One region of the Bradyrhizobium sp. A5 genome, then DNA from elsewhere that is predicted to be linked to it. Evidence: predicted binding sites of a transcription regulator. Region 1 holds the regulator's gene; each other region holds the start of a gene.
The links. Region 1 encodes PhoB, which activates phosphate uptake and scavenging genes when phosphate is short. Its sites were predicted from a motif close to TGTCATNNANCTGTCAT; they were not measured.

Region 1 (7,765 bases):
CGGAGCGCGAGCCCGGGATCCATAACCACAGGATGACGTGATGGCGCGAGATGACAACTCGGAGTCCTCGCCAAATTACGTCCTGTGGTTATGGATCCCGGATCTGCGCGCCGCTGTGCGGCGCTTGTCCAGTATGACAGCGAAGGGTGGCGCAGCCGCCCGCGCCACAGCCGCTATTTCACCGCGTCGAAGCACCAGGCCAGAATGCCCTTCTGCGCGTGCAGGCGGTTTTCGGCCTCGTCGAACACGACCGATTGCGGACCGTCGATCACGTCGTCCGTGACTTCCTCGCCGCGATGGGCGGGCAGGCAGTGCATGAACAGCGCGTCGGGCTTGGCCAGCGACATCAGCTTCGCGTTGACCTGGTAGGGCTTGAGCACGTTGTGGCGATGTTCGCCTTCCTTGTCGCCCATCGACACCCAGGTGTCGGTGACGACGCAGTCGGCGCCCTTCACGGCGGCTTCCGGATCGGTGCCGAGCGCGATCGGCGCGCCGGTCGCCTTGATGAAATCGCGCATGACTTTCTTCGGCGCGAGCTCCGGCGGGGTTGCGACGTTGAGCTGGAACTTGAAGCGCTCGGCGGCGTGGGCCCACGAGGCCAGCACGTTGTTGTCGTCGCCGGTCCAGGCCACCGTCCGGCCCTCGATCGGGCCGCGATGCTCCTCAAAGGTCATGAGATCGGCCATCACCTGGCAAGGGTGCGAGCGGCGCGTCAGGCCGTTGATGACGGGCACCGTCGCATATTCGGCAAGCTCGAGCAGCGCATCGTGGTTGAGGATGCGGATCATGATGGCGTCGACATAGCGCGACAGCACGCGCGCGGTGTCGGCGATGGTCTCGCCGCGGCCGAGCTGCATCTCGGCACCGGTGAGCATGATGGGCTCGCCGCCGAGCTGGCGCATGGCGACATCGAACGATACCCGGGTGCGGGTCGAGGGACGCTCGAAGATCATCGCCAGGGTCTTGCCTTCGAGCGGCCTGACCGGCTGATGCGCCTTCTGCTTCGCCTTCATGGCGGAGGATGCGGCGAGCATGCTCTTGAGCTCCGCCAGCGGCAACTCGTTGATATCGAGGAAGTGTTTTGGCGACTTGCTCATCAGCTTGCCGCCCGCTTGGTCTTGCTCGACGAGATCGCGGCGCAGGCACGCTCTAACCGCCCGACACTGTCCTCGATTTCGGCTTCGGTGACGATCAAAGGCGGCAGGAAGCGCACGACATTGTCGCCGGCGCCGACCGTGAGCAGTTTTTCGCTCCGCAACGCCGCGACGAGATCGCCGGATGGCACCACGGCCTTGATACCGATCAGGAGGCCCTCGCCGCGCACTTCGCTGACCACGTCGGGATGGCGGTCGATCACGGAGGCGAGCTTCTGCTTGAGCAGCAGCGACATCCGCTGGACGTGGTCGAAGAAGCCGGGCTTGAGCATGACGTCGAGCACGGCATTCGCCGCCGCGATCGCGAGCGGGTTGCCGCCGAAGGTCGAGCCGTGCGAGCCGGGGCCCATGCCGGAAGCTGCGTCCGCGGTCGCCAACACCGCGCCGATCGGGAAGCCGCCGCCGAGCGCTTTCGCCAGCGACATCACGTCAGGTGTGACGCCGGTGCGGCGATGCGCGAACAGATCGCCGGTGCGGCCCATGCCGGTCTGCACCTCGTCGAACGCCAGCAGCAGCCCCTTGTCGTCGCAGAGCTGGCGCAATGCCCGGAGGAAGGCAGGCGTCGCCGAACGCACACCACCCTCGCCCTGGATCGGCTCGATCAGGATGCCGGCGGTCTGCGGACCGATCGCCTTCTTCACGGCCTCGATGTCACCGTGCGGGACCTGGTCGAAACCGTCCATCGGCGGACCGAACCCTTCGAGATATTTCGCGGATCCTGTCGCCGCCAGCGTCGCCAGCGTGCGGCCGTGGAAGGCGCCCTCGAAGGTGATGATGCGGTAGCGCTCCGGATGCCCCTTGGAGAAGTGGTGATGGCGGACCAGCTTGATCACACCCTCCAACGCCTCGGCGCCGGAATTGCAGAAGAACACGAAGTCCGCGAAGCTTTCATTGCACAGGCGTGCGGCGAGCTTCTCGCCGTCCGGGCTCTGGAACAGGTTCGACATGTGCCAGAGCTTGGTCGCCTGCTCCTGCAACGCCTTGACCAGCGCGGGATGGGCATGGCCGAGCGCATTCACCGCCACGCCGGAAGTAAAATCGAGATAGCGCTCGCCATTGGTCGCGATCAGCCAGCAGCCTTCGCCGCGCTCGAAACCGAGGTCGGACCTGGCGAAAACGGGGAGCAAATGCGGCGCTGCGCTGTTAGTCATGACTGTCACTTGAATGTTGCGGACGGTGAGCGTGCATTACGCAACGCACCATTCACCGGCCCGGAAAACGAAACGTGCCGCCTTTTAAGGGCGGCACGCGGGACTATCTTATGCTTGGTGAAACGGGTGTCAATGCCGCCCGGAAAGCCTCGCGAAACGCTGAATCCGTAGTCTTGCGGTGGCGATTTTGCGGGATTTCGCCACGGAACATGTGGAAGCGAGTCGGCGGACTCTTGCGCGTGAGTCACGCCATATTGTAGCGTTTGGCTTGTCAGATACGACATCTCGTGCGGCAGTTCTGATCTCTAAGTCCTCATGTACCGGCGTAAACGTTCGGGCGGCTCTCGGTGCCCGGCGAGCCTTAAGGGATTCTGACGGCACGGGTTTTTCGAGGCTTAGGCATTCGCAGTGCAGCCCCAGGATGGAGGCGCGCGGCGAAGGAAAGGGTGCAATGACGGTTTTGACCTGGTCGGATGATCGCGTCGAGCAACTGAAGAAGCTCTGGGAGGCCGGGTTGTCGGCCAGCCAGATCGCGGCAGAGCTCGGTAATGTCACCCGCAACGCCGTGATCGGCAAGGTGCACAGGCTCGGCCTGTCCGGCCGCGCCAAGAGCCCTTCATCCGCTGCGCCGCGGCCGCGCAAGGCGCGTCCCGCCCAGCACATGATGCGGGTGAGCCGGCCCATCGCGCGCGGCAACACCGCGCTGGCACAGGCCTTCGAGGTCGAGGTCGAGGCCGAACCGGTCACCTACGACAACGTGGTGCCGATGAGCCAGCGGCTGTCGCTGCTGGAGCTCAACGAGGCGACCTGCCACTGGCCGGTCGGCGATCCCTCGAGCCCGGATTTCTTCTTCTGCGGCGGCAAGGCGCTCTCCGGCCTGCCCTATTGCGCCCAGCACTCGCGGGTTGCGTATCAGCCGGCAGCGGATCGCCGGCGCGCGCCGGCGAAGCCGGGTCCGCGCTGAGGTAGCGGAATTCTCTGATCGTCAACGCGGCGGCCGTCACACGATGACGGCTCCAATTCCTCGGTGTCATCCCCGCCTAGTGCGCAATTGCGCGCGGGGCGCGGGTATCCATAACCACAGGGCGCAATTGTTGCGCGCGATGGTCGCTCCGAGTCTTCGCCAAACCACGTCCTGTGGTTATGGATCCCGGGCTCGCGCTGCGCGCACCCGGGGATGACGACGGAAATTGTTGCCGCAGCTCGCTAAGCCAACAGCCGCTAAACCGCCTTACGTCTGCTCGGCCTTCGCAAAGCGATCGTCGAGCGCATAGCCGGCGCCGCGGACGGTGCGGATCGGGTCCTGCTCGCGGCCGAGATTGAGCAGCTTGCGCAGGCGGCCGATATGCACGTCGACGGTGCGTTCGTCGATGTAGATGTCGCGGCCCCAGACGCTGTCGAGCAGTTGCTCGCGCGAGAACACGCGGCCGGGATGCTCCAGGAAGAACTCCAGCAGGCGATATTCGGTCGGGCCGAGGTCGATCGGCCGGCCCGAGCGCGCCACGCGGCGCTTGTCACGATCGAGCTCGATGTCGCCGTAGGCCAGCACGGTGGCGAGCCGCTCCGGGCTGGCGCGGCGCAGCAGGCCCTTCACGCGCGCCAGGAGCTCCGGCACCGAGAACGGCTTGACGATGTAGTCGTCGGCACCGGTCGCAAGGCCCCGCACCCGCTCGCTCTCCTCGCCGCGCGCGGTGAGCATGATGATCGGCAGCTGCTTGGTCTCCGGCCGGGTGCGAAGCCGCCGGCACAATTCGATGCCGGACAGCCCCGGCAGCATCCAGTCGAGCACGATCAGATCGGGAATGTGCTCCTTGAGACGGGTGTCGGCGTCGTCGCCACGCATCACCGTCTCGACGTCATAGCCGTCGCCTTCGAGGTTGTAGCGAAGCAGCTCGGTGAGAGCTTCCTCGTCTTCAACCACCATAATGCGTGCGCCCATCGGGTCGTGGCTCCTCAAGTCGTCAGGTATTCGGGACCGTCGTGGCGAAGGTCGTCATGTCGCCCTTCGGCCGCTTGTCGGTGATCGCCTGACCTTCGATCATGTAGAACACGGTCTCGGCGACGTTGGTGGCGTGATCGCCGATACGCTCGATGTTCTTGGCGCAGAACATCAGATGGATGCAGAACGAGATGTTGCGCGGATCCTCCATCATGTAGGTCAGGAGCTCGCGGAACAGCGAGGTGCAGATGGCGTCGACTTCCTCGTCGCCCTTCCACACCGCCATCGCCGCCGGCAGGTCGTGCGCGGCGTAGGCGTCCAGCACCGACTTGACCTGCTGCTGCACGAGGTCGGTCATGTGCTCGAGGCCGCGGAACAGCTTGAGCGGATGGAAATCCGTCTCCAGCGCCGCGACGCGCTTGCCCATGTTCTTGGCGAGGTCGCCGATGCGCTCGAGATCGGTCGCAACCCGCATGGCGCCGACGATCTCGCGCAGATCGACCGCCATCGGCTGGCGGCGCGCGATGGTGAGAACGGCGCGCTCCTCGATCTTCTTCTGCAGCGCGTCCAGCTCGGCGTCGATGGCGACGACGCGCTGACCGAGCGCGACGTCGCGGCGGATCAGCGCGTCGACGGAATCGACGATCATGCGCTCGGCGATGCCGCCCATTTCCGCGACCAGCCGGGTGAGTTCCTGCAGGTCGGTGTCGAAGGCCTTTGCGGTATGTTCAGTGCCCATGTCCCGTCTCCTCAACCGAACCGGCCGGTGATGTAATCCTGGGTGCGCCGATCGGTCGGCGACGTGAAGATCTTGCTGGTGTCGTCGAACTCGATCAACTCGCCGAGATACATGAAGGCGGTCTTGTCGGAGACGCGCGCAGCCTGCTGCATGTTGTGGGTGACGATCGCGATCGTGTAGTTCTCGGACAGCTCCTGGATCAGCTCCTCGACCTTGGCGGTCGAGATCGGATCGAGCGCCGAGCACGGCTCGTCGAACAGGATCACTTCCGGCCGCACCGCGACGGTGCGGGCGATGCAGAGGCGCTGCTGCTGGCCGCCCGAGAGCGAAAGGCCCGACGCGTTGAGCTTGTCCTTGACCTCGTTCCACAGCGCGCCGCCGCGCAGCGCCTTCTCGACGCGGTCGTCCATCTCGGACTTCGAGATCTTCTCATAGAGACGGATGCCGAAGGCGATGTTCTCGTAGATCGTCATCGGGAACGGCGTCGGCTTCTGGAACACCATGCCGACGCGGGCGCGCAGCAGGTTGAGGTCCAGCCTGGGGTCCAGGATGTTGGTCTGGTCGAGCATGAGCTGGCCGGTGGCGCGCTGGCCCGGATAGAGGTCGTACATCCGGTTGAAGATACGCAGCAGGGTCGACTTGCCGCAGCCCGACGGGCCGATGAACGCCGTGACGCGGTTGGTGCCGAGCGCGAGGTTGATGTTCTTCAGCGCGTGGTGTTCGCCGTAATAAAAGTTCAGGTTGCGCACCGTCACCTTGGCCGGGGCCTCGGGCAGCACCGGCGCCTGGGGCAACCCACCGGCCGCGCTCATCGATACGGAAAGCTCACTCATTTTGCGGTCCTCTCGGCGCCAAGGATGCGCGCACCAATATTCAGGGCAAGAACAGTCAGGGTGATGAGCAGGGCCCCGCTCCACGCCAGCTGCTTCCAGTAGGCGTAGGGGCTCTGCACGAAGTTGTTGATGGTGACCGGCAGGTTCGCCATCGTCTTGGTCAGGTCCAGGCTGAAGAACTGGTTCGACAGCGCGGTGAAGAGCAGCGGCGCGGTCTCGCCGGCGACGCGTGCGGTGGCGAGCAGTACGCCGGTGATGAGGCCGGCGCGGGCCGAGCGATAGGCGATCCGCTTGATCACCAGCGAGCGCGGCAGGCCGAGCGCCGAGGCCGCCTCGCGCAGCGCGTTCGGCACCAGCAGCAGCATGTCCTCGGTCGTACGCAGCACCACCGGGATGACGATGACGGCCAGCGCGAGCGCGCCCGCGATCGCCGAGAAGCCGCGCATCGGCACCACCACCGCGCCGTAGATGAACAGGCCGATGATGATCGAGGGCGCCGAGAGCAGAATGTCGTTGATGAAGCGGATCACCGAGGTCAGGCGATCGTTGCGGCCGTATTCGGCGAGGTAGGTGCCGGCGAACATGCCGAGCGGCGCACCGATGCCGACGCCGATCACGGTCATCATCAGTGAGCCGACGATGGCATTGAGCAGGCCACCCTCGTTGGATCCGGGCGGCGGCGTGTTCTCGGTGAACAGCTGAACGTTCAGGCCCGCAAGGCCGTTGTACAGCAGCGTGATCAGGATCAGCGCTAGCCAGGTGACGCCGAAGGCGGCAGCCGCGAAGCAAAGACCGCGGACGATGAAATCCTTGCGGCGGCGACGTGAATAGATCGGGTTCATGGCGCTAGTTCCCCGCCTTCTTTTCCAGGCGCATCAGCATCAGCCGGGCGGCTGCGAGCACGAAGAACGTCAACACGAACAGCAAGAGGCCAAGCAGGATCAGGCCGGACTGGTGCAGGCCGTCGCTTTCGGCGAACTCGGATGCGATCGCCGCCGAGATCGTGGTGCCCGGCGCGAAGATCGACCCGGAGATGCGGAACGAGTTGCCGATGATGAAGGTCACCGCCATGGTCTCGCCGAGCGCGCGTCCGAGCGCCAGCATGACGCCGCCGATGACGCCGACGCGGGTGTAGGGGATGACGACGCTGCGGACGACTTCCCAAGTGGTGCAGCCGACGCCGTAGGCCGCTTCCTTCAGCACCGGGGGCACCGTCTTGAACACGTCGACCGAGATCGAGGTGATGAAGGGCAGCACCATGATGGCGAGGATCAGCGCGGCGTTGAAGAGGCTGAGATAGGACGGCGGGCCGGCGAAGATCGCACCCAGCACGGGAACGCCGTCGAAGATCTTGATCATGAAGGGCTGGAAGCTGTTGGCCAGGAACGGGCCCAGCACGAAGAAGCCCCACATGCCGTAGATGATCGAGGGAATGCCGGCGAGCAGCTCGATGGCCATGCCGATCGGACGGCGCAGCCATTGCGGGCAGAGCTCGGTCAGGAAGATCGCAATGCCGATCCCGACGGGAATGGCGATCAGCATCGCGATGAAGGAGGTGACGAGCGTGCCGTAGATCGGGCCGAGCGCGCCGAGCACGGGCGGATCAGCCGACGGCGCCCAGCGCTGCGTCCACAGGAAGGAGAGGCCGAACTCCTTCATCGCCGGGAAGGCGCCGACGATCAGCGACAGGATGATGCCGCCGAGGATCAGCAGCACGGAGATCGCGCTCAGGCGCGTGATCCAGTAAAAGGTGACATCCCCGAGCTTGAACGCGCTCAACGCCTTGGCGCGGTCATAAGGTCCGGCGGCATCAACTACATTGCTCTCGACAGCCATCTCAGCCACGCCGATCCCCTGTACCCGTTTTATATACGCTTGTTGTCGGTCTTGCGCTCCGGATACGGCGCGAAGCCGATCCGGAGCGGACGTCTTGCGGATCCCGGCACCGC
Region 2 (7,765 bases), 140 kb from region 1:
ACAGGCAGCACCTGCGGCAGCAGGCCGAAGCGGATCTCGTGCAGCGGGCTGCCGCCGGAGGCACGGATGCCTTCGACCTGTTTCTGGTCGGCGCCCTCGATCGCCTCGGAGAACAGCTTGCCGAAGGCGCCGAAATCCGACACGGCGATCGCGAGCACGCCGGCGAACGGGCCGAGCCCGACCACGTTGATCCACACCAGCGCCCAGATCAGCGTGTCGACGCCGCGGATCGAATCCAGGAAGCGCCTGATGGGGAAGCGCAGGATCTTTGACGGCACGATGTTGCGTGCAGCAAACAGGCTGACCGGGAGCGCAAACACCGCGGCCAGCGTCGTGCCGAGTAGCGCGATCGAGAGCGTCTCGCCGAGCGCCTTCAGGTAGATCGGCAGCGAAGAACCGGGATCCGGCGGGATCATCATCATGCTGATCCAGCCGAGCTGGCTGAGGCCGTTGAAGAACCGCGACGGCGAGAAATCAAGATCGACCAGCCCGTACACAAAGACCGCGAGCGCCGCGGCGATCATCGCCGGCATTGCGAGCCGCGCCGAGGTCGGCCGATCGAACACATCGGGGTAGCGCGCGCGAATCTGCGCGGTGTCGATCTGCTGCGGTCTCGTCACGCCCGCGCCTCCTTGCCGAACAGGCGGCTGCGCAGCCAGCCGGTGGCGATGTCGATGATGAAGACCGTGACGATGATGGTGAGCAGGATAGCGCTGACGTCCGAATAGTAGAATTTGCGGATGGCGACGACGAGCTCCTGGCCGATGCCGCCGGCGCCGACGAAGCCCATCACCGAGGCCTCGCGGACGTTGATCTCGAAGCGCAGCAGCGCGTAGCTGGCGTAGCCCGCGGTGACTTGCGGCACGATCGCAAAGCGCATGCAGGAGAGCCAACTCGCGCCGGTCGAACGGATGCCTTCGACAGGCTTCATGTCGGCATTCTCGACGATCTCCGAGAACAGCTTCCCGAGCGCGCCGGTGGAGTGGATCGCGATCGCCAGCACGCCGGCCATCGGTCCGAGCCCAAACGCAATCACGAAGATCAGCGCGAAGACGATGCCTGGCACGGTGCGCGCGAATTCGAGCAGGCGCCGCACCACGAAACGCAGCCAGGGTGCAGGAGAAGTATTTTCCGCGGCGAAGAAGTTCAGTGCAAACGCGAAGACTGCGCCGGTCAGCGTACCGACATAGCTGATCAGCAGGGTCTCGCCGAGCATCTTCAGCCATTTGCGCCAGCCCCAGAACCACTCGCCGAGATCGGTCCAGACACGCTGACCACTATCAAGGGTAAAGATGCGGTCGAAATAGCTGACGAAATTGCCGAAATAGGTGAAGAGCGTGCGCAGATTCACTTCCGCGCCGATCGCGGCGAGAAGCAGCGCGGCGGCGAACACCGCAGCTCCGAACAGGAGACGCCATCGCCTGCGCGCGACCGCCTGGCCATAGGCGGCGTTCAGCGCAGCCAGCTGCTGCTCGGGCAGGATCGAAACCGCGATGGTCATTGGTCTAGAGGGGACCCGTCAAAAGAGAAAGAGCCGGGTCCATCGACCCGGCTCAAGTAGCTCGTCCCGAAAACTCAGGACGCCTTCTTCTTACGCAGTGCATCGACGAACTTGATCAGCTCGATCGTGCCATCCCAGTCCTTGGTGGTAGCGGGATGGAAACCCTTCTTCTGGCCGTCGGAGAGGCGGTCGAACGCGGCCTTGTCCTTGGTCGGCGCGTCGAAGAACGCCTTGGCGATCGCCGCCTTCGCGTCCTCCGGCAGTTCGGAGTTGTAGGCATAGGGGCCATTGATGATCGGCGCCGACTTGTGGATGATGCGGAAATCGTCCTTCTTCATCGCCGAGCCGTCGGCATTCTTCAGCATGTTCTTGGTCAGCATTTGCGCCAGCGTCGAATCGTCGTCGCTGGTCCACTGGTTGGCGGCGACATCGACGGTGCCCTGCGCCAGCGCGAGGATCGCGTTCTCATGGCTGCCGGTGAAGACGACCTTGCCGAAATAGCTGTCGGCGTCCGCGATACCCATCTTGTCGAGCTCGAAACGAGGCACGTTGTTGCCGGAGGTCGAGTTCGGGTCGACCAGGCCGAGGTTCTTGCCCTTGAGCTGATCGACGCTCTTGTAGGGGCTGCTCGCCTTGACGAAGAACACCGAGTAATAGCCGGTCGAGCCGTCGGCGTTGATGTCGTTGGCGAAGGCGTCGGTCTTGACGCCGGTCAGGCGGGCGCGGGCGAACGACGCCGAGCCGTAGCTGGCGATGTGGATGTTGCCGGCGCGCTGGCCTTCGATGACCGCGGCGTAGTCGTTGGCGATGCGCAGCGTGACCTTCACACCCAGTTCCTTGGAGAGATAGCTCACGAACGGCGCCCAGCGCTCGGTGACGCCGGAGGCGTTCTCGGCCGGAACGACTGCGAAGGTCAGTTCGGGATACTTGGCCTTCCAGTCCGCTGCGGAGGCGGAAGCGGTGAAGGCGAGCGCGGCGGCGCCGGCAAGAATGAGTCTGCGAGTGATCATGATACCCTCTTCATCGGTTGGGTCGGTTGACGCAAGAATTGGCAACTAGGCAGGTAGCGTGGCTCAGGCGGCCGCGGCCGTTCCGAGCGCCGGGACAGCCTCGGGCGGCGGCGCAGACGCACCACCCATGACATCGGCGGCTTCGAGATCGTAGAGCTCGCGCGCGACGTGATTTGTGAGCGCGGCCGGCGCGCCGTCGAACACCACGCGGCCCTGGGCCATGCCGATCAGGCGGTCGCAATAGCTGCGGGCCAAGTCGAGCGAATGCAGGTTGCAGAGCACGGTGATGCCGAAATGCTTATTGATGCGCAGCAGCGCATCCATGACGATCTTGGTGTTGCGCGGATCGAGCGAGGCGATCGGCTCGTCGGCGAGAATGATGTCGGGCTGCTGCACCAGGGCGCGGGCGATGGCCACGCGCTGCTGCTGGCCGCCGGACAACTGGTCGGCGCGCTGGGCGGCAAGCGAGGCGATGTCAAACTGCTCGAGCGCGGACATCGCCAGCGCCTTGTCTTGCTCGGGCCATGTCTGAGTCAGCGAGCGCCAGGCCGGCATCGTCGCAAGGCGTCCCATCAGGACATTGGTCAGCACGTCAAGCCGCCCGACCAGGTTGAATTGCTGAAAGATCATGGCCGAACGCGCCCGCCACTGCCGCAGCTCCTTGCCGCGCAGCGCGGTGACGTCGAGGCCGTCGAACAGGATGCGGCCCTGTGTCGGCGTCGCGAGGCGATTGATGGTTCGCAGCAGCGTCGACTTGCCGGCGCCGGAGCGCCCGATCACACCGACGAAGCCGCCAGGGGAGATTTTGAACGAAGCGTCGTCCACCGCGGCTTTTGCGCCGAAGCGGCAGGTCAGACCTTCAACCACCAGCATAGAGGGCTCCAGAGTAGCTGGGGCCCACCGCTAACGCCGGCGCTTGACACTTGTGTGACACGCGCGCTGCAATGCGGCGATGCTACGCACTTCGTCCCCTGTCATCGCTATGTCATGACATTGTCATCAACCCACTCGAAGAGAAACACCCGCCCTCAAACCCTCGGATGCAACATGGCCGGCAAGGTGCTTTCGGTTCAACCGACCATTGACGCGTCCGCGAAGCTGCAAGAAACCAAGCTCGGCGCCTATACCGAGGTCGGCGCGCGCACGATCCTCACCGAAGTCACGATGGGCGATTACTCCTATGTCGTGAACGACGCGCAGATCACCTACACCACCATCGGCAAATTCTGCTCGATCGCGGCGATGACGCGCGTTAATCCTGGCAATCATCCGATGCAGCGCGCCACGCAGGCCCATTTCACCTACCGCTCCAGCGCCTACTTTCCGGGCGAGAGCGACGACGCGGAATTCTTCGACTGGCGGCGCCAGCATCACGTCCATATCGGCCATGACGTCTGGATCGGTCACGGCGCGGTCGTGCTGCCGGGCCGCAACATCGGCACCGGCGCGGTGATCGCGGCGGGGGCCATCGTCACCAAGGACGTGCCGGCCTACACCATCGTCGCCGGCAATCCGGCGCGCATCGTACGGCGGCGGTTCTCGGAAGAAGTCGCCGGCCGGCTCGCCAAGCTGGCCTGGTGGGATTGGGATCACGACAAATTGCGTGAGGCCCTGCCCGATTTCCGCAAGCTCGGGATTGAAGATTTTCTCTCCACATATGAAGCACGGGCACACTCCCCTGCCAGCAAACGAAGCGCGGTCGCGTGACAGACATCTTCCTTGAAGGCGGCCGGGCGCTGATCGGCGCCGGGTTCGTCGAAACCTCGCTTGGCGTGTCCGGAACGGATATTGCGCAGGTCGATGCTTCTCGCGGCCGCGCGCGGCTGGCGATCGACGCACGCGATCTGCTGGTCCTGCCCGGCATCGTCGACCTGCACGGCGACGCCTTCGAGCGGCAGATGATGCCGCGTGCCGGCGTCGACTTCCCGATCGACGTCGCGCTCGCCGACAGCGACCGCCAGGCGATCAGCAACGGCATCACCACGGTGTTTCACGCCACGACCTGCTCGTGGGAACCGGGCCTGCGGAGTGCCGACAATGCGCGGGAGCTGATGGAGGCGATCGAGCGGCAGCGCCCGCAATTCGCCGCCGACACCCGCTTTCACCTGCGGCACGAGACCTACAATCTCGATGCCGAGGCCGAGATCACCCAATGGCTCGCCGAAGGGCGCGTCGACCTGTTCGCCTTCAACGACCACATGGACGGCACCGTCGCCGACATGGCCAAGCCCCGCAAACGCAACCGCATGGTGGAGCGGACCGGGCTGACGAGCGAGGATTTCGACGGACTGGTCGCGCGTATCGTCTCGCGCGCAGCCGACGTGCCTGCTTCCGTGTCGCGGCTGGCCGCGGTGGCCCGCGCCGCCGGGGTGCGGATGCTCTCGCATGACGATGCGACGCCGGCGATGCGTCGGGAATTTCGCCAACTGGGCGCTGACATCGCGGAGTTTCCGATCAACGAGGAGACGGCGCGGGCGGCAGCCAGCCACGGCGACGCCATCGTCTACGGCGCGCCCAACGTCGTGCGCGGCGGGAGCCATACCGGCTGGACCAAGGCGTCCGACATGATCGCCAAAGGGCTCTGCTCGGTGCTGGCGTCGGACTATTACTATCCCGCGCAGCTGCTCGCCGCATTCCGCCTGGCCGCCGATGGCGTGCTGCCGCTGGCGAAGGCCTGGGATCTGGTCTCCGCCGGGCCCGCGCGCGCGACCGGCCTTGCCGATCGCGGCGTCATCGCCGAAGGACGCCGCGCCGACATTCTGCTGGTCGACGACACCATAGCGCTGCGGCCGCGGCTGATCGCGGTGATCGCAGGCGGCAAGCTTGTGCATCTCACCGATGCGACGCGGCTGCTCAGCGCGGTGGCGACGCCGCGCGAGGCTGTCGTTGCGGCATAAATTGGTTATGCTGAAGCCATGACCGGTTTCCCCCGCTACGCGATCTATTTTGCCGCAGGCAGCAACAGCGCCCTCTCCCGCTTCGGCGCCGAGCTGCTTGGCTACGATGCCTATACCGATCAAGAGGTGCCCTTCCCCGCTGACGCTTTGCGAATCGCTCCGGACTGGCGCGACATCACCGCCGATCCCCGCAAGTACGGTTTTCACGGCACGCTGAAGGCGCCGATGGCGCTCGCGGCGGAGAAGACCGAAGCGGAGCTCATGGCGGCATGTGCCGAATTCGCCGGCAAAGCGCGGCCGATCCCGGCGATCCGGCCCGTCGTCGATGCCATCAGCGGCTTCATTGCGGTCATTCCGGCCGAGTCGGTCGACGCGCTGCAACAGCTCGCCGCCGATTGCGTCCGCGGTTTCGATTCGTTTCGTGCCGTCCTGACGGTGGAAGACCGCGCGCGGCGGAAACCCGAGAAGCTCAGCGAGCGCCAGCGCGATTATCTCGATCGCTGGGGCTATCCGTACGTGATGGAGGAGTTCCGCTTCCACATGACGCTGACGGGACGGCTGGACGCAGAGCGGCGCGGGCCGGTTCTGGAGATGCTGCGGGAACGGTTCGCGGGGCTTGGTCTTGAAGCGCTGGCCATCGACCGCGTTGCGCTGTTCAGGCAGGATGATGCGAAAGCACGGTTTCACGTTGTCGGCGAGTGGACGCTGGCCAGGTAGCCGAAAGCTCACGCGTCACACTCGGTGTCGCCCGGCGAAGGCCGGGACCCATAGCCACAAGATATCGTTTTACGAAAACTCGGAGTGACCAGCTTGCCCCGAAACCACTCCCTGTGGTTATGGGTCCCGGGCTCGCGCTTTGCGCGCCCCGGGACGAACAGCGGAGATGTCTAGCGACAGCGGAGAACGTCGCGCTACTTCCCCCACCTTAGCGCCAGCGCATCGCGCTCCCGAGCCAGCTCCAGCAACCCTGCCCGCGTCGCCGGATGCAGCGGCTGGAGCGGATGGCGCACGGCGTCGGACTTGATGACGCCGCCGGCCTGCATCATGACCTTGCAGGCGATCAGGCCGCATTGGCGGTTCTCGTAGTTGATCAGCGGCAACCAGCGCTCGTAGGCGGCCTTCGCCTCCTCGCGCTTGCCGGCAAAATAAGGATCGATGATCTGACGAATGCCGTCGGGATAGCCACCGCCGGTCATGGCGCCGGTGGCACCGGCATCGAGATCGGCGAGCAGCGTGATCGCCTCCTCGCCGTCCCAGGGGCCTTCGATGTCCTTGCCGCCCGCCTCGATCAGGCTGCGCAGCTTTGATGCAGCGCCGGGCACCTCGATCTTGAAGTAACGGATGTTGGAGAAGTCGCGCGACAGCCGCGCCAGCAGTTCCACTGACAGCGGCGTGCCCGCCACCGGCGCGTCCTGGATCATGATGGGAATGGTGATGGCGTCCGAGAGCACATTGAAGAATTCGACGATGCCTTTTTCGGGCACGCGAAAGGTTGCGCCGTGATAGGGCGGCATCACCATCACCATGGCCGCGCCGGCCGCTTCAGCCTGCCTGCTGCGCGCGGCGCAGACGGCCGAGCTAAAATGGGTGGTGGTGACGATCACGGGCACGCGGCCCGCGACATGCTCCAGCACCGCATGCATCACGGTCTCGCGCTCGGCGTCGGTGAGCACGAACTGCTCGGAGAAATTGGCGAGGATGCAGAGGCCGTGCGAACCGGCATCGATCATGAAGTCGACGCAGCGGCGCTGGCCTTCCAGGTCCAGTTCGCCGCGCTCGTCGAAGATGGTGGGCACGACCGGGAACACGCCGCGATAGGGGCGCTGGGCCTTGTGTGGGGTGACCGGCATCGAACTCTCCGTCCCTGATGTTCTTGTCGTCCGTCGCCGCGCTGGCGCGGCGCCACAGATGTACCCGGCGCACGGATCGGCGGCAATGCCGGCCCGCGCGCCGTGGGAACAGGGGACAGAGCGTCAGGCCGATTTCACCGCGCCAAGGAAGCCCTCGACCGCGGTGCGGAGACGATCGGCGTCGGCCGACATCTTCTTCACGGAATCGGTGAGCACCGTGCCGGCGTTGCCTGTCTCCTGGTTGAGCTTGGCGACGCCGCCGATAGTATCGGTGACCTCGCGGGTGCCCTGCGCCGCCTGCTGGAAGTTGCGCGAGATCTCGGTGGTCGCGGCGCGCTGCTCCTCCACAGCCGCTGCAATCGCGGTCATCTTCTCGTCGATGCCGCTGATGGCGCCGCCGATGGAGCGGATCGCGGCGACGGCCTGCCCCGTCGCCCCCTGGATCTCCTCGACCTGCCGCGAGATCTCTTCCGTTGCGTTTGCTGTCTGCGCCGCGAGGCTCTTGAC
Region 3 (7,765 bases), 1.9 Mb from region 1:
TTCAAGTTCGGCAATCTCGGCCAGCCGAAGTACCTGCCGCAGCAGGGTAATGGTGGCAGCCAGATCAACGGCAACCTGCCGGTGGTGCAGAAACCCGGCGACAACAACGGCATCGGCAAGCTCGGCAATGGCGGCCAGATCGTCAACCTGCCCTCCGGCAACAACCAGCACAACGGCACGCCATCGCAGACCCCGGGCAAGATCGTCACCCTGCCCGCGCCGACCAACACGACCAACACCAATGGCGGCATCGGCAAGATCGTGACGCTGCCTGCGACCAACAACACGCAGAATGGCGGCAGCAACAATGCCGGCACCAGCAACGGCAATTCCGGCAAGATCGTGAGCATGCCGGTGAATGTCGGCAAGGGTAACCAGAACGGCGACGCGAAGCCGGTCGTTCAGACGCAGAACAACCCGATCCGCATCAACAACGGCGCGAGGATCAACAACAACCCGGTGAGCAAGGTGCAGGTTCAGAACAACCAGCAGAACACCCGCCCGCAGCTCAACGCGACCAATCGGATCGTCAACAACGGCGGCAACAACTTCCGCCAGTCGATGAACCAGTCGCAGGGCAATGGCGGCGGCAACAACCACCGCGGCGGCTTCATGCGCTGATCGTCATGGGCGAAAAACGACAAAGGGGCAGAGCGAAGACGCTCTGCCCCTTTACCATTTTCAGCTCTTAGAAGTTGTCATTCCGGGATGCGCCGAAGGCGCAGGCCCGGAATCCATACTCCCGATCGTATGGATTCTCAGATGCGCAATTGCGCATCATAGCTCACGCTTCGCGTGCCCCGGAATGACAGCTAAGCCACCAGCTCGGAAAACAAATCCGCATCGACATTGCCGCCGGAGAGCACGATGACGACGTTCTTGCCGGCGACGTCGAGACGTCCCGCAAGCAGCGCGGCAAGGCCCACCGCGCCGCCGGGCTCGACCACGAGCTTCAGCTCGCGATAGGCGAACGCAACGGCCGCGCCGACTTCCTTGTCCGAGGCGGTCACACCGCGCGCAAGCAGCTTGCTGTTGATCGCAAACGTCATCTCGCCGGGGATCAGGGCCATCAGCGCATCGCAGATGGTGCGGCCCGCGGGCGCATGCGGCTCGCGATGGCCTGCGGTCAGCGACAGTCCGTGATCGTCGAACGCCTCGGGTTCGGCCACCACGATTTCGGCGAGCGGATAGCGCGCCTTCACCGCGGTTGCGACGCCTGCGATCAGGCCGCCGCCGGAGGCCGGCGCCACCACGATGTCGGGGCTGAGGCCGAGCGCCGCCATGTCCTCCGCGATCTCGCGGCCGGCGGTGCCCTGCCCCGCGATCACGAAGGGATCGTCATAGGGCCTGACCAGCGTCGCGCCGCGCTTCTCGGCGATGCCGCGCGAGATCGCCTCGCGGTCATCGTTGTAGCGGTCGTACAGCACGACCTCGGCGCCGTAGGACTTGGTGCGTTCCCGCTTGGACAGCGGCGCGTCCGCGGGCATCACGATGGTGGCCTGCATGTCGAGGATCTTCGCCGCCGCCGCCACGCCCTGGGCGTGGTTGCCGGAGGAGAACGCGACGACACCGCCGGCGCGCTTGTCCTGCGGGATCGAGGCGACCTTGTTGAAGGCGCCGCGGAACTTGAAGGAGCCGGTGCGCTGGAGCATCTCCGGCTTCAGGAAGACCTTGGCGCCGACGCGCTCGTTGAGCACGGGAAAGGACAGCAGCGGGGTGCGGATGGCAAAAGGCGCAATCACGCGCGCTGCGGCATCGATGTCAGCAGAGCTGACCGGAAGGGGCTGTTCTGTCATCAGCAATTTGTATCTCGGCCAATGACGGCTGGGAAGACACCTCCGCGAGAGGAATTTGCCCCTCAGGCGACGAAGCGTGGCTGTTCCGCGCCGTTTCGGCCGGGCAGCACCGCGCCGACCGCCTTGATGCTGTCGACAAAGGCCCTCGCCGAGGCCTCCCAGGTGTAGTCGGCGGCGAACTCCACGCAGTCCTGCCGGGAGATGTCGAGCGCGGCGAAGCAGGCGTTGCGCAGATCGTGATCCAGCGCCCCGACCGGCGCATCGCCGATCACGTCGCGGGGGCCCTTCACCGGGAAGGCAGCCACCGGCAGGCCACTCGCGAGCGCTTCCAGCAGAACCAGGCCGAAGGTGTCGGTCTTGCTCGGGAACACGAAGACGTCGGCCGCGGCATAGATGTCCGCCAGCTCCTCGCCGTGCTTTTGCCCGAGGAAGATCGCATCCGGATAGGCTTCCTCCAGCGCGACGCGCGCCGGGCCGTCGCCGACGACCACCTTGGTGCCGGGCAGGTCGAGATCGAGGAACGCCTCGAGATTCTTCTCCACCGCAACGCGGCCGACCGAGAGGAACACCGGTGCCGGGAAGCAGAGATCGATGGCGCGAGGATGGAACAAATGAGTGTCGACGCCGCGCGGCCACAGCACGACGTTCGCAAAGCCGCGCTCGCCAAGCTCGCGGGCGAGCGCCGGCGTTGCCGCCATCACCGCGCGGCTGGGCGCATGGAATCGGCGCAGCGCGCGCCAGATCAGGGATTCCGGAACCGGCACCCGGGCGCGGATATATTCGGGGAAACGCGTATGGAAGCTGGTCGTGAACGGCAGCTTGCGCTGGCGGCAATAGCGACGGACCATCAGGCCGATCGGCCCTTCGGTCGCGATATGGATGCTGTCGGGGCGCGCTTCCTCGATCAGCTCTACGATCCTGGCCGGCCGCGGCATCGCGAGCCGCACGTCGCGATAGCTCGGCATCGCGAAGGTGCGGAACGATTGCGGCGTCAGAAAAGTGAATTCGACGCCGAGCCCCTCGGACGCATCAGCAAGCTTGGTCAGCGTCCGAACCACACCGTTGACTTGCGGGTGCCAGGCGTCGGTCGCGACCAGGATGCGCATCAGGCGGCCTCTGTCATGCAGCTCTGGCTGCCACCTGCGGAACGGCCGCAGGCTTTTGCGCGTGATCCGCCCAGGTGATGATCTCGAAATGGCCGTCGTCATGCTCGACCAGCGCGGTGCAGCTCTCGACCCAGTCGCCGCAATTCATGTAGCGGATGCCGGCCTCGTCGCGGATGACGGCGTAGTGGATGTGGCCGCAGATCACCCCGTCGGCGTCGTGCCGGCGCGCTTCGGCCGCGAGCGCCTGCTCGAACGCGCCAATATAGTTGACGGCGTTCTTGACCTTCTGCTTGGCCCATTGCGACAGCGACCAATAGGGCACCTTGAACATGCGCCGGAAGAAATTGACGAAGCGATTCATCTGGATCGCGAAATCGTAGGCCTTGTCGCCGAGATGGGCGAGCCAGCGCGCGTTCTGCACCACGAGGTCGAAGATGTCGCCGTGGATGACGAGGTAGCGCTTGCCGTCCGGGCCGGTGTGGACGGTGTTCTCGACCACGTCGATGCCGCCGAAATGCGTGCCGTAATAATTGCGCAGGAATTCGTCGTGATTGCCGGGGATGTAGATGACCTTTGCGCCCTTGCGCGCCTTGCGCAGCAGCTTCTGGACGAGGTCGTTATGCGATTGCGGCCAGTGCCAGCTCGATTTCAGCGCCCAGCCATCGACGATGTCGCCGACAAGATAGATCGTATCGGCGTCGTGGTAGCGCAGGAAGTCCAGCAGAAGGTCGGCCTGAGAACCGCGGGCTCCGAGATGAACATCGGAGATGAACAAGGTGCGAAAGCGCCTTTCAGGGCTCTCGTCACTCATATCGTAACTTCCCATGCGACATGCCTGTAACAATATCCCGTGACAGGGGGATGACCATTGAACCTTTGAGGCACCCTCAGATACGAATCAAACCTCGCCTCGCCCGTCCTGCGAATATCAGTCGCATGCGACAATCAGGCGACATGAAGCGGCAATGATTGTCCGCAAGAGCTCGGGAGCCACGGCCTTGTTGGTTAACGGCAGTAGCCGCCGCACCGCGCGAAGCCGGGGTCAGTAAAACTTGTGGAAATGATGGATCGGCCCGTGGCCGTGACCGACGCTGAAGCGATCGGCGGCCGCAATCGCCGCGCTGATCCAGGCTTTGGCGTTGCGCACGGCGCGCTCGAGATCCTCGCCTCTGGCAAGCCCCGCCGCGACGGCCGAGGACAGTGAGCATCCCGTGCCATGGGTGTTTCGGGTCGCGACGCGCGGCGCGGCGAGCGCGATCGTCGCCTCCGCATCGACGAGATAGTCGATGCTCTCGGCGCCCTCGCCGTGCCCGCCCTTGATCAGCACCGCACGGCAGCCGAGCGCGAGCAGGCGGCGCCCCTGGCTCTCGATCCCGGCCTCGCTTGTCGCAATCGGCTCGTCGAGCAGAGCCGCGGCTTCCGGCAGGTTGGGCGTGATCACCGAGGCCAGCGGCATCAGCTTCTTGCGCAGCGCCTCGACGGCCTCCGACGCCAGCAGGCGGTCGCCGGACGTTGCGACCATCACGGGATCGAGCACGATGTGGCGGGGAGTCCAGCGCGACAGCGCGGCCGCGATCGCGTCGATGCTGGCGGCCTGCGCCACCATGCCGATCTTCACCGCGCCGACCTCGAGATCGGAGAACACCGCGTCGATCTGCGCGGTGACGAACTCCGCCGGCACGGCGTGAATGCCGGTCACGCCCCGCGTATTCTGCGCCGTCAGCGCCGTGATGGCGGAGGCGCCATAGACGCCGAGCGCGGCAAAGGTCTTCAGGTCGGCCTGGATGCCGGCGCCGCCACTCGAATCGGAGCCGGCGATGGTAAGCGCCACAGGCGTCGTCATGAGGCGATTTTCCGCTGTTTCCGGGCCATGCTTCCTCCTAGCGCGCAGACCCGGGGGCGACAAGGCGGGCAGCAAGTTCGCTTGCTAAATCCGGCCGGTTTTGGCCTAGTAGCGGCCAGATTTGCCTTCGGAGTGACTGCAATGGTTCCTTTCTTCGTCCAGATCAAATGCAAGCTCGGCCAGTCCTATACGGTGGCCAATGCGCTCGCCGAAGCCGAGATCGCCTCCGAAATCTACTCCACGGCCGGCCATTACGACCTGCTGGTGAAGTTCTACGTCGACAAGGACACCGACATCGGCCACTTCATCAACGAGAAGGTGCAGGTGCTGCCTGGCATCCAGGACACGCTCACCATCATCACCTTCAAGGCTTTTGGCGCCAGCTGACGGCCCGGAATTGGCGCGAGCCGCCGGTTGCGCCGCCGCTCGCCTGTGCTAGCGTCCAGCCGTTGCAAATGACCCGAGTACCGAGCAAGTCATGGCTCTCACCACGTCGGTGCCGCTGCTGATCAGCCAGCAATTTGATGGTGAAGTGGTGCTCGCCAACTATCAGAATGGCGTCTACTACAACCTCGACGGCAGCGCCGCGCAAATCTGGCTGGGCCTGAAGGTCAACCGAACGGTTGAGGAAATTGCCGGCGCCCTCGCCGTCGCGACCGGCGGCGATGTGCCCTCCATCACACAACAGGTGCAGGCCTTCGTCGACAGCATGCTGGCGGAAGGCCTGATCGCCGAGGGCACCTCCGAGGCGCGCAGCGAGACCTCCATGGAGACTTGGTCGCCGGTGCTGGCGGGCGCATTCGTCGCCCCGGAATTCCAGCGATTCGACAATCTGCGGGAGCTGTTGCTGATGGATCCCGTGCACGACGCCGGCGAGCAAGGCTGGCCGCTGCGCGAGACCAATGAAAGCTAGCGGCTTCATCCGGCATGAGATCGCGAAGATCTTCGCCAGGACATCGGAGCCGATCGAGGCGCACGCGCGCTGCGGCCCGTTCGGCTTGCGCCTCGGATTTGCATCACAGGAATTGGCCGGCATGTTCCTGCCGGCCTATATCCAGAGCACGCCGGGCAGTAGCGATCTCGACCTGCGCTTCATCACCGCTGATCATCACGATCTCTCCGCGCTGGTGCCAGACGCGGCCGAGAAGCCGCGCCTCTTGATCGAGGACGGCGTCTATTCGGTGTGGCAGCCCGCCGTCATTCCCGTGCTGTACGCGGTCGACCTTGCAGCAAGGCGCGGCATCGCCTGGCTGCCGAAGGGCGAGGCGCCGCCCTGGATCCGCAGCCGTCCCGCGATCTCGCTGATCCATGCCATGATGCACGAGACGCCCTGGTGCGCGGTCCATGCCGCGGCCGTGGGCGGCGACGCAGGCTTCACGCTGCTCGCCGGCGAAGGCCACAGCGGCAAGACCACCGCGGCGCTGGCCTGCGCCAAGGCCGGCTGGCTTTACGCGGGCGACGACTTCGTCGCGGTCAACAGCACGACCGGCGAGATCGAGCCGCTGTTCTGCTCGGCGCGGCTGCGCCCTGCCCTGATCGATACGTTTCAAGACTTCATCGGCAAGACCACGGCGGTCTCCGACTTCAACGGCGAGCCGCGCCATGAGCTCAGCCTCGCCGATCTCGGCGACCGCATCGGCGGCGGCAGATTGCGCGCGACCTTCATCCCCCGCCGGCGCGGCGCAGCGACGCCCGAATTCACCCCGGCCAAGCCATCGGATGCGTTTCGTGCGCTGCTGCCGACCACGGCCTATGAACTGCCGGGATGGCCGAACGAGATCGCCGACAAGGTCGCGAAGATCGCTGGCCTTGCGCCGGTGTTCTTCGCCGACACCGGCACCGCGCCGATGGAGATTCCCCCGGCGTTCGCCCGCCAGCTCGACCAGCTCTGAGGCCGCATGCGCGTCTCCGTCGTCATCGCCGCCTACAACGCGCAAGGCTACATCGCCGAGGCGATCGAGAGCGTGCTCGGCCAGACGGTCCCGCCCGACGAGGTCATCGTCATCGACGATGGATCCACCGACGGCACGCGCGGCGTTCTCGAGCGCTTCGGCGGCCGCATCGTCGCACTCGCGCAAGGAAACAGCGGCCAGGCCGTCGCCGTCAACAAGGGACTCGCGCTGACGCGCGGCGAGCTGATCGGCTTCTGCGATGCGGACGATCTCTGGACGGCGCGCAAGCAGGAGCTCCAATTGGCACGGCTCGAACGCGACGGCGAGCTCGACGCCGTCTTCGGCAAGGTGCAGCAATTCGTCAGCCCCGACGTGCCGGAGCAGCAGCGCGCGCGTCTCACACCGGCCGTCGAGATCATGCCGGGCGAGTTGAAGCAATGCATGCTGATCCGGCGCGCCGCCTTGATGCGGATGGCCGCGTTCGACGAGACGCTGCCCGCGACCTTCTTCATCGCCTGGCTCGGCCGCGCCAAGCAGAGCGGACTCAAGACCGCGCATGTCGACGACATCGTCGTCCGCCGCCGGCTACATCCCGGCAATGGCGGCCGCCTCCATACGGACGCTCAAAATCTCCAGACGCTGATGGCGCTGCGCAAGGCCATCAAGGCGCAGCGCCCGCCGGAGTGAACACCGGCACGCCGTTGACCGACACCGATTTCACGAACAATCCGAGCAGGCGGTGGTCGATCGAATGGCCGATGTCCATCGGGCGACGCCTGTCCAGCATCCGCAGCGCGACGATGATTTTCCGTTTGTCCTTGCCGATGATCCTTGCCTTCAGCGCGACCCTGAACGGCATGGGATCCTTGCGCCCGGCGGTGATCTGCAGCACCTCGCCGGTGCCGGCACAGGCGGTGAAGCGAAAGCGCTCCGTGCCCGGCGGCAGGAACGGGATCACCGCGAGCTCGACGTCGGCGAGCGCCTGCGACTGTCCGTCGACCGGCACGTCGATCACCGCGAATTGCTGATCGGTCCAGCGTCCCTCGTCCTCCGGAATCGAGAATCCCTGCCCGAACCAGACGTCCTTGCCCTGCAGCGGATGTGACACGCGCGCCGCCCGCTGCCAGA
Region 4 (7,765 bases), 1.9 Mb from region 1:
TTTGGGAAATCGTGGTCATGTCATGTTTCTTCTCCGGCCTGTGGTCTACGCGGCGAAGCGGATGCCGTTGGCGCAGACGCCTGAGCGTTTGCACCTCATTTGCCATCGGATTGCTCTCGCTCTCCTCGGCACAATCGCGGACCTTGATGGAACTTAAATGCTCCAGTACATTGCTCGGAGCAAGAAAAACATTGCTCTCGGTGCAATAATGTCCAAGTTCGAGTACGTGAAGCTTGCCGATGCTATTGCCTCGGATATTTCTAACGGCACGTTAAGGCCGGGCGACCGGCTGCCGCCGCAGCGCAATTTTGCCTATGACCGTGGCATTGCAGTCTCGACCGCGAGCCGTGTTTATACGGAGTTGCTCCGCCGCGGCCTCGTCGTCGGCGAGGTCGGCCGCGGCACCTTCATCTCCGGCGACATCAGACGCGAGGTCGAGGCTCTGAGCGAGCCGCGCGACGCGCGGATCGACTTCGAGGTCAATTACCCGCTGCTGCCGCAACAATGGGCGATGATCGCCAAGAGCCTTGCCGGGCTTGAGCGCGTCGACGCGCTCGAATCCGCGCTGCGCGTCTCGACCAGCACCGGCACCAAGAGCGCGCGCAATGCGGCCGCCGCCTATCTCGCGCGCAAGGATTTTGCGCCGCAGGCCGAGCAGATCGTATTCACCGCCAACGGCAAGCAATCGCTCGCGGCCGCGCTCGCGGCACTCGTCCCCACCGGCGGCCGCTGCGGCGTCGAGGCGCTGACCTACCCCTACGTCAAGAGCATCGCGGCGCGGCTGGGCGTGACGCTCGTTCCGATTCCGATGGACGAATTCGGCGCGCGCCCCGATGCGATCCAGAAGGCGCATCGCGAAGCGCATCTGTCGGCGCTGTATCTGCAGCCGATCATCCAGAACCCGCTCGGCGTCACCATGAATGCGACGCGGCGCGCCGACATCATGCGCGTCGCCGAGAAGCTCAATCTCACCATCATCGAGGACGCCGTCTACGGCTTCCTCGCCGACGACACGCCGCTGGCGGCGCTCGGGCCCGACCGCTGCATCGTGATCGACAGCCTGTCCAAGAAGGTCGCGCCCGGACTTGCGCTCGGCATCATGGTCGCACCGCCACATCTGCGTGAGAGCGTGATGGGCGCGGTCCGCACCGGCGGCTGGATCGCCTCGGGCCACGCGCTTGCGTCCGGGCAGCGGCTGATGGCTGACGGCACCGTCGCCGAGCTGACGCGGCTGAAGCGGATCGACGCCACGCGCCGCCAGCACACCGCGGCACGGCTGCTCGCCGGCTACCAGCTCGCGGCCGATCCGCGCTCCTATCATCTGTGGCTGACGCTGCCGCCGCACTGGCGCTCGCAGACCTTCGTCGCCGCGGCCGCCCGGCGCGGCATTGCACTGACGCCGTCCTCGACCTTCGCCATCGCGCATGGACACGCGCCGAACGCAGTGCGGCTCGCGCTCGCCCCGCCCTCGCCCGAGCAACTCGATTCCGGCCTGCGCACGCTCGTCTCGCTGCTTGGCACCAAGGAAGAGGATTTCGACTCGACGGAGTAGCGCTAAGGCAGCAAGGCCTTCGGCACGCGATCGAAGCTGTAGCTTTGCGGCTGGTTGCGCCGGACGAAGCCGCCGACCTGCCAGATGAACAGCGCGGCAAAGCCGAGGATGAACAGCGCGCCGGCGAACTCGCCGATCATGAGCGCGCGGATCAGCAGCCCCGTCATCGCCACCGCCAGCACGGCCAGGAACGCCAGCACCGCGGCGTAGGTGTTGCGGCCGAGGCCTGCCGTGAGTGTCGCACGGCTGCCGGCCTTCGCCATCCGCGCGTGCAGGGCGACGATGAAATCGCGAAATCCATTGTCCTGCGGCGCCACCAGGGCCGGGGTCTGCCAGCTCGTCGACAGGATCCTGATGCGGCCGCCACCGGCATGGCTGACATCTGCGCGAAAGCGGTGCTGCTGCATCGACACCGGGCGGAACGACAACCGGATCGCGCTGATCTCGTCATAGCGCCACAGACCGGAGCGGCCGGAGATGTGCCAGGACAGCCCCTCGTCCGTCAGCTCGAAGCGATGCGCCGAGCCGATCAGCGACGCCTTGTAGGCGTAGCTCTCACCCGAAGGCACCTCAGCTTCCGACACCTGCATCTCGACGATCAATCCCCTGCGCGCAATCCCGTACCGCAATCCCGTCCGCGATCCGCTTGCACGATCGCCCTCGCCCATCCTACAAGCGGGACATGGCTGAGACGACCTTTTTTCCGAGACGCCTGATTCTCGGCGCCGCCGTGATCTCCGGCGTGCTGCTCGCGCTCGCGGTGCACATGCTGGGCGCGCGCTACGGCCTCGACCTCGGCGGCCTCTGGCATTCCGATACGCATGAGTTCATTCCCGCGGGCGCGGCGATCGCCTGGTGGCTGATCGCCACGGTCGGTTTTTCCGGCGGCTATTTCACCGCGACGTTGATGCAGAGCGCCGCCGACGGCCAGATCCCGCAGCGCATGCGGCAGTTTCTGATCGCGGTCGGCGTGCTCCTGCTCGCGGGTGCGGGCCAGGTGGCTTCGGCGCCAAGCCCGATCCCGACCGTCTCGGGCGTGCTCGCCGGGCTGGCCGCGCTCTGCCTTGGCGCGGTGATGGCGTTCTGCGGCGCGCATTTCGCGCTACGCCGCGGCTGAACGCGAAAACGCCGCGCGAAGAACCGCGCGGCGTTTCAGGCAGCAGCTTCGCGTTAGCTGGCGGCGCGCAGATTCACCTTGCTCTCGGCAAGCGTGGTGAGTTTTTTGTCAGTCGCCTTCTCCTCCTCGAGCGTCTTGGCGAGCACGGCCGCGCAATCGGTGCGGCCAAGCTGCTTGGCCCAGGCGATCAGACTCCCGTAACGGACGATCTCGTAATGCTCCGCTGCCTGCGCCGCGTTGATCAGCGCCGCGTCGAGCACCGCCTTGTCGGCGACTTCGCCGGCGGTCTCCTCGGCTTCCTCGATAATGCCGTCGATCGCCGGGCAGTCCACCGCCTTCACTTGCGTCCCGTGCATCTTGAACACTTCCTCGAGGCGCTTGACGTGCTGCTTGGTTTCCTCGAGGTGCGTCAAAAAGCCCTGCTTCAGCTGCGGATCGGTGGCCTTGTCCGCCATTTTCGGCAACGCCTTGGTGAGCTGCTGTTCGGCGTAGTAGATGTCCTGCAACTGGTGCACGAACAAATCGTCCATAGTCTTGATGTCCTTGGTGAACAGTCCCATCGTTCCGATCCTCTCGGGTTTCGGGAACATGACGGCACCGGCTCACAAGAAAAGCCGCCTATTCCGCCATGTTCGATTGCTGATGAGGCGCTAACCAGCGCACGGCACCGACGTTCCTAAAAGTCCGCAAGCTCTTGCGCTGGAACAATGTCGGTGATGGTCGGATTTGCGATCATGGTAACTTACGGACGCACGGTCGGCCCGCGGCCGCGCGACTCATATGCTTAACGCGCCGGATGTGAACCACATATGACAAAAGCGGTCGCCGAACGCAGAACCTATCCTTGTCAAGGGCTGCACAAGTCGCTGTTTTTGCCTTAAATGAGCTACATCATGCCTAGCGATCGACGCCCAGTTCGGGCACTGATCGTACCCGACCGGCCAATGTCTGGCCCGGTCGGTCTTGCCCCCTGCCGGGAGGATGAATGCACGGACTGCTGCCCGCGCTGAAACGCGGCTTCAAGAGATGGATCGGCTGGCGACGGCTCGGCATTGCCGCAAGCGTCTTCATCATCGCCTTCGCGGTCACCACGCTGGTGCGCACCCTCAAGGGGATCGATACCGGCGTCATCCTGACCGCGCTGACCGAAATTCCCCGCGCCAATATCGGGCTGGCGGCGATCTGCGTCGTCTTCGCGTTCTGTACGCTGACCTTCTACGACTTTTTTGCGCTGCGAACGATCGGCAAGAAGCACGTGCCCTATCGCATCGCAGCACTTTCCAGCTTCACATCCTATTCGATCGGCCACAACATCGGAGCCACCGTGTTTACCGGCGGCGCGATCCGCTTCCGGATCTATTCGGATTACGGGCTGAACGCGATCGACGTTGCCAAGATCTGCTTCCTGTCCGGCCTGACCTTCTGGCTCGGTAACATCTTCGTGCTCTCGATCGGCATGGCCATCCATCCGGATGCCGCCACCTACATGGATCAGCTGCCGTCGTCGATCAACCGGCTGATCGCGTTTGGCGGTCTTGCCTCGATCGCCGCCTATCTGGTCTGGCTGTGCATGGGGGAGAAGCGCCGTGAGCTCGGCCAGAAGGGCTGGAAGGTGGTGCTGCCGTCGGCGCCGCTGACGCTGGTGCAGATCCTGATCGGCGTGGTCGATCTCGGCTTCTGCGCGCTGGCGATGTACCTGCTTGTGCCGGCCAATCCGCACATCGATTTCCTGTCGCTCTCCGTCGTGTTCATCCTGGCGACGCTGCTCGGCTTTGCCAGCCACGCCCCGGGCTCGCTCGGCGTGTTCGACGCCGCCATGCTGGTGGCGCTGCCCGAATTCGGCCGCGAGCAGCTGCTGGCGACCTTGCTGGTCTTCCGCATCCTCTATTTCGTGATCCCGTTCGGTCTCGCCATCTCCATCATGGGCGCGCGCGAGCTCTGGATGAACGTGGTCGAGCCCTGGCAGGAGCGACGGCGGCTGGCGGAGGCCTGCGCTCAGGCCAACCTGCCCAAGCAGGTGGCAGCGATGGAGCGCGAGCGGTCGCTGCGGCAGGCCAGCAAGCGTTAAGAGGCTGGACGGTCCAAACAAGGGTTGCAGGCGGCGGAGCAATCCTCTCTTATTTCCGCCTCAACTTTGCCGTTGAACACGCGGGCCATGATCCCTTATTCCCTTCGTACCCTCTCCGTAGGCGCTCAGCTGCTTGTCGGAATCCTGACGTCTTTGCCGCTCCAGCACGCCGCCGCGCAGGACGCCGGCGCCATGCAGATCAATTGGGAGGTGCGCAACCGCTTTCGCCTCTTTCGCGAAGAGCGCGACTTCCTGCTCCACGTCGAGAACGCGCGTAACCGCAGCATTCTCGCCGCCGAGCAGTCGCTGGAGCTGCAGAGCGAGGGCCGCGGCTGGGCCCGCAACATGGTCAACCGGCTCTGCATCGACCTGCAGGGCCGCGTCAACCAGCCCTGCACCCGCGACAACGTCAAAGAGAACTACATCACCCCGATCGACCATCCCGTCACGGTGCGCCTGACCGGCGCGGTACCGGTCGGTGCCACCTGCGCCTGGTCGTTCGACGATGGCGAAGGGCCACAACAATCGACCTTCGACTGCGCCGAGCCGATCAATCTGCGGGTCCGCTACGGCAAGCAGACGGTCGCGAGCGTGGACGTCTCCTCCGGCTCCGACCCGACACAGCGCGTCCAGACCGAGATCCAGGTTCGCGACATCTTCGTTGCCGGGCTCGGGGACAGCATCGCCTCGGGCGAAGGCAATCCGGACCGGCCGCTGGCGCTGTCGGACGAAGGCTTCTGCTTCCGCTCCTATCTCGGCACCGCCGGTGCGCAGTACTACCGGCCGAGCCGCGCCGGCTACAAGGGCGGCCGCGCCTGCGAGGCACCCGATACGCTCGCCAACTGGCAGCGCTATGGCGCGCTTTGGTTCAACTCGCCCTGCCACCGTTCGCTCTACAGCTACCAGGCCCGCACGGCGCTCGCGCTCGCGGTCCGCTACACCCACATCGCGGTGACCTTCCTGCCGCTCGCCTGCACCGGCGCCAGCATCAGTGATGGTCTGCTCGGTTCGCAGCGTGCCCGCGAATGCCCGCCCGGCAAAACCGGCGTCTGCAACACCAGTGTGAACGCGCAGGTCGCCGAGCTGCGCGAAGCGCTCACCGCCGCGAAGAAGCGCCAGCCCGACCGCAACCTCGACCTCGTGCTGCTTTCGGTCGGCGCCAACGATGTCTATTTCTCCGGCCTCGTCGCCGACGTCATCGTCGAGACCGCGACCGAACGCGCTATTTTCCGCCGCTCCGGCGTGATGGCGAGCGTCGACGATTCCCGCGATGCGCTCGCGCGCGAACTGCCGCAGAATTTCGTCAAGCTGCGCGAGGCGCTGAAACCGCTGGTCGGCGGCGAACTCTCGCACGTGGTCTATGTCTCCTACGCCAATCCCGCGCTCGCCGACGGCGGCGTGCCCTGCCGCGGCGGCCGCGCCGGCTTCGACATCCATCCGTCCTTCAACGCCGACCCCCAGCGTATCGCCCGCGTCTCGACTTTCGTCGACACCGAGTTCCTGCCGCAGTTGAAGGGCCTCGCCACCTGCACGCGCGGCGCGCTGTGCCGCGATCCCGAAGCCGACCGCATGACCTTCGTGGATTCGCATCAGGCCGCGTTCGCCGATCACGGCTTCTGCGCCCATGCCGGCAACGATCCCGAATTCGACCGCACTTGCTTTGCCGAGAACGGCCAGAGCTTCAATCCGGATATCGTCAGCGCGGCGAGCCAGCCGATGCTGTGCGGTCGCGGCGCCTCCGAATATCGCGCCTACCTGCCCCGCGCCCGCTGGATCCGCGACGCCAATGACAGTTACTTTGCCGCGATGACCTATCCGCAAGGGCTGCCGGCGGCGAGCCAGCCGACCGACATTCACGACGCCACCTGGGGCGTGCTGTCAGCAGTCTATGGCGGCGCCGTGCATCCGAGCGCCGAGGGCCACGCCGCAATGGCGGATGCCACGCTGCCGGCCGCGAGCGCGATACTTGGGTTAGACGCCGTGCCGCCGGGCGTAACACGCAGCCTGCTCGCGCCGCTGCTGCCGGGCGCGCAGCAGTAACGGCAGGCAACGTTGCTTCGACGTTAAAGCTGGGGGTTCAGCCGGAAATGAAATCGTGGTCGACGCCCCGGCTGCGCCAGTAACGCATCTGCAACCGCGGCGCGATTTCCCAAGCGATCGCGACCGAGGCAATTGCGCTCAGCACGATCATGACCGGAATGTAAAACGAGGCATTATCACGGAGGGGACTGAGCAGAATCCCCAGCATGCCTGCACCGAACAGCACAGCCTGCGCCATCATGAACACCATGGCCGAGATTTGAAGACGAGCGGGCATTTCAATCTCCGTAGCTGTTTCGACTTGAGGTAAATCCGCCGGGCGCAGAGATGTTCCCAAGCGCGGCAAAGCTGACCTCCGTCACCGTCCAGCGACCGCCGCGACGCGACGAAATGCGGCACAGACAGCGGTGGCACCGCCGCACCACAACGCACCTAGCGCTCTGCCCCATCGATCCAAAAACGGCATCAATCGATACTCCCTTCAACTTTGACACTTTGCCGCGTGCGCCTCTAGGAGTCGCGGTGAGGCAACAGTTCGAGTTCTAGGGAGGCGCCTGATGAGCGCAGTTGTGTCCGTAGCGGACGTGGCGAGCGGCTCCTTCAACGGCGCGCTCGTCTTCGTCGGCGCCAACGCGCTGGCGGCCGCATTCGCCTATCTCGTGGTGGTCGGCAAGATCGAGCGGGTGGTGCTCAAACGTTCCTCCTGAGCGTTCCGAGCGATCGGAGCAGGACAGGCAACTCAACGGCGGCCGAAAAAGCCGCCGTCTTTGTTTTGGGGATGATTGATGCTAGAAGCGCCGAGGAAACGCCTTATCCATTTAAGGCATGTATCGATGTTCGACCTCAACCAGCTTCGCTGTTTCGTCACTGTGGCCGAAGAACTGCATTTCGGCCGCGCCGCCGCGCGGCTGAACATGACGCAGCCGCCGCTGTCGCGGCAGATCCAGGTGCTCGAGCACATCATCGATGCGCCGCTGCTGGAGCGGAC

Region 2: a site for PhoB is predicted at 3,495-3,511, ahead of phnC (phosphonate ABC transporter ATP-binding protein). Genes of this name have one in related genera too.
Region 3: a site for PhoB is predicted at 3,753-3,769, ahead of WHZ77_RS10955 (UDP-2,3-diacylglucosamine diphosphatase). Genes of this name have one in related genera too.
Region 4: a site for PhoB is predicted at 3,468-3,484, ahead of WHZ77_RS11105 (YbhN family protein). Genes of this name have one in related genera too.

The regions. Positions count from the first base shown of each region.
Region 1 covers NZ_CP148990.1:448,468-456,232, reverse strand. The annotation lists gene argF (ornithine carbamoyltransferase) at 174-1,097, opposite strand; gene WHZ77_RS02045 (aspartate aminotransferase family protein) at 1,097-2,305, opposite strand; gene WHZ77_RS02040 (GcrA family cell cycle regulator) at 2,757-3,269, shown strand; gene phoB (phosphate regulon transcriptional regulator PhoB) at 3,537-4,244, opposite strand; gene phoU (phosphate signaling complex protein PhoU) at 4,267-4,983, opposite strand; gene pstB (phosphate ABC transporter ATP-binding protein PstB) at 4,995-5,816, opposite strand; gene pstA (phosphate ABC transporter permease PstA) at 5,813-6,658, opposite strand; gene pstC (phosphate ABC transporter permease subunit PstC) at 6,663-7,652, opposite strand.
Region 2 covers NZ_CP148990.1:591,126-598,890, reverse strand. The annotation lists gene phnE (phosphonate ABC transporter, permease protein PhnE) at 1-620, opposite strand, end outside; gene phnE (phosphonate ABC transporter, permease protein PhnE) at 617-1,501, opposite strand; gene phnD (phosphonate ABC transporter substrate-binding protein) at 1,576-2,511, opposite strand; gene phnC (phosphonate ABC transporter ATP-binding protein) at 2,575-3,384, opposite strand; gene WHZ77_RS02695 (chloramphenicol acetyltransferase) at 3,559-4,218, shown strand; gene WHZ77_RS02690 (alpha-D-ribose 1-methylphosphonate 5-triphosphate diphosphatase) at 4,215-5,408, shown strand; gene WHZ77_RS02685 (DUF1045 domain-containing protein) at 5,427-6,125, shown strand; gene WHZ77_RS02680 (dihydrodipicolinate synthase family protein) at 6,320-7,258, opposite strand; gene WHZ77_RS02675 (methyl-accepting chemotaxis protein) at 7,382-7,765, opposite strand, start outside.
Region 3 covers NZ_CP148990.1:2,320,281-2,328,045, reverse strand. The annotation lists gene WHZ77_RS10970 (caspase domain-containing protein) at 1-621, shown strand, start outside; gene WHZ77_RS10965 (threonine/serine dehydratase) at 813-1,796, opposite strand; gene WHZ77_RS10960 (glycosyltransferase family 4 protein) at 1,859-2,902, opposite strand; gene WHZ77_RS10955 (UDP-2,3-diacylglucosamine diphosphatase) at 2,916-3,728, opposite strand; gene thiD (bifunctional hydroxymethylpyrimidine kinase/phosphomethylpyrimidine kinase) at 3,945-4,745, opposite strand; gene WHZ77_RS10945 (Lrp/AsnC family transcriptional regulator) at 4,887-5,132, shown strand; gene WHZ77_RS10940 (PqqD family protein) at 5,224-5,658, shown strand; gene WHZ77_RS10935 (hypothetical protein) at 5,648-6,637, shown strand; gene WHZ77_RS10930 (glycosyltransferase family 2 protein) at 6,644-7,324, shown strand; gene WHZ77_RS10925 (nucleotidyltransferase family protein) at 7,299-7,765, opposite strand, start outside.
Region 4 covers NZ_CP148990.1:2,355,516-2,363,280, reverse strand. The annotation lists gene WHZ77_RS11130 (DUF1127 domain-containing protein) at 1-19, opposite strand, end outside; gene WHZ77_RS11125 (PLP-dependent aminotransferase family protein) at 209-1,552, shown strand; gene WHZ77_RS11120 (hypothetical protein) at 1,555-2,142, opposite strand; gene WHZ77_RS11115 (hypothetical protein) at 2,235-2,669, shown strand; gene WHZ77_RS11110 (ferritin-like domain-containing protein) at 2,723-3,229, opposite strand; gene WHZ77_RS11105 (YbhN family protein) at 3,655-4,737, shown strand; gene WHZ77_RS11100 (hypothetical protein) at 4,825-6,777, shown strand; gene WHZ77_RS11095 (hypothetical protein) at 6,815-7,054, opposite strand; gene WHZ77_RS11090 (hypothetical protein) at 7,335-7,484, shown strand; gene WHZ77_RS11085 (LysR substrate-binding domain-containing protein) at 7,611-7,765, shown strand, end outside.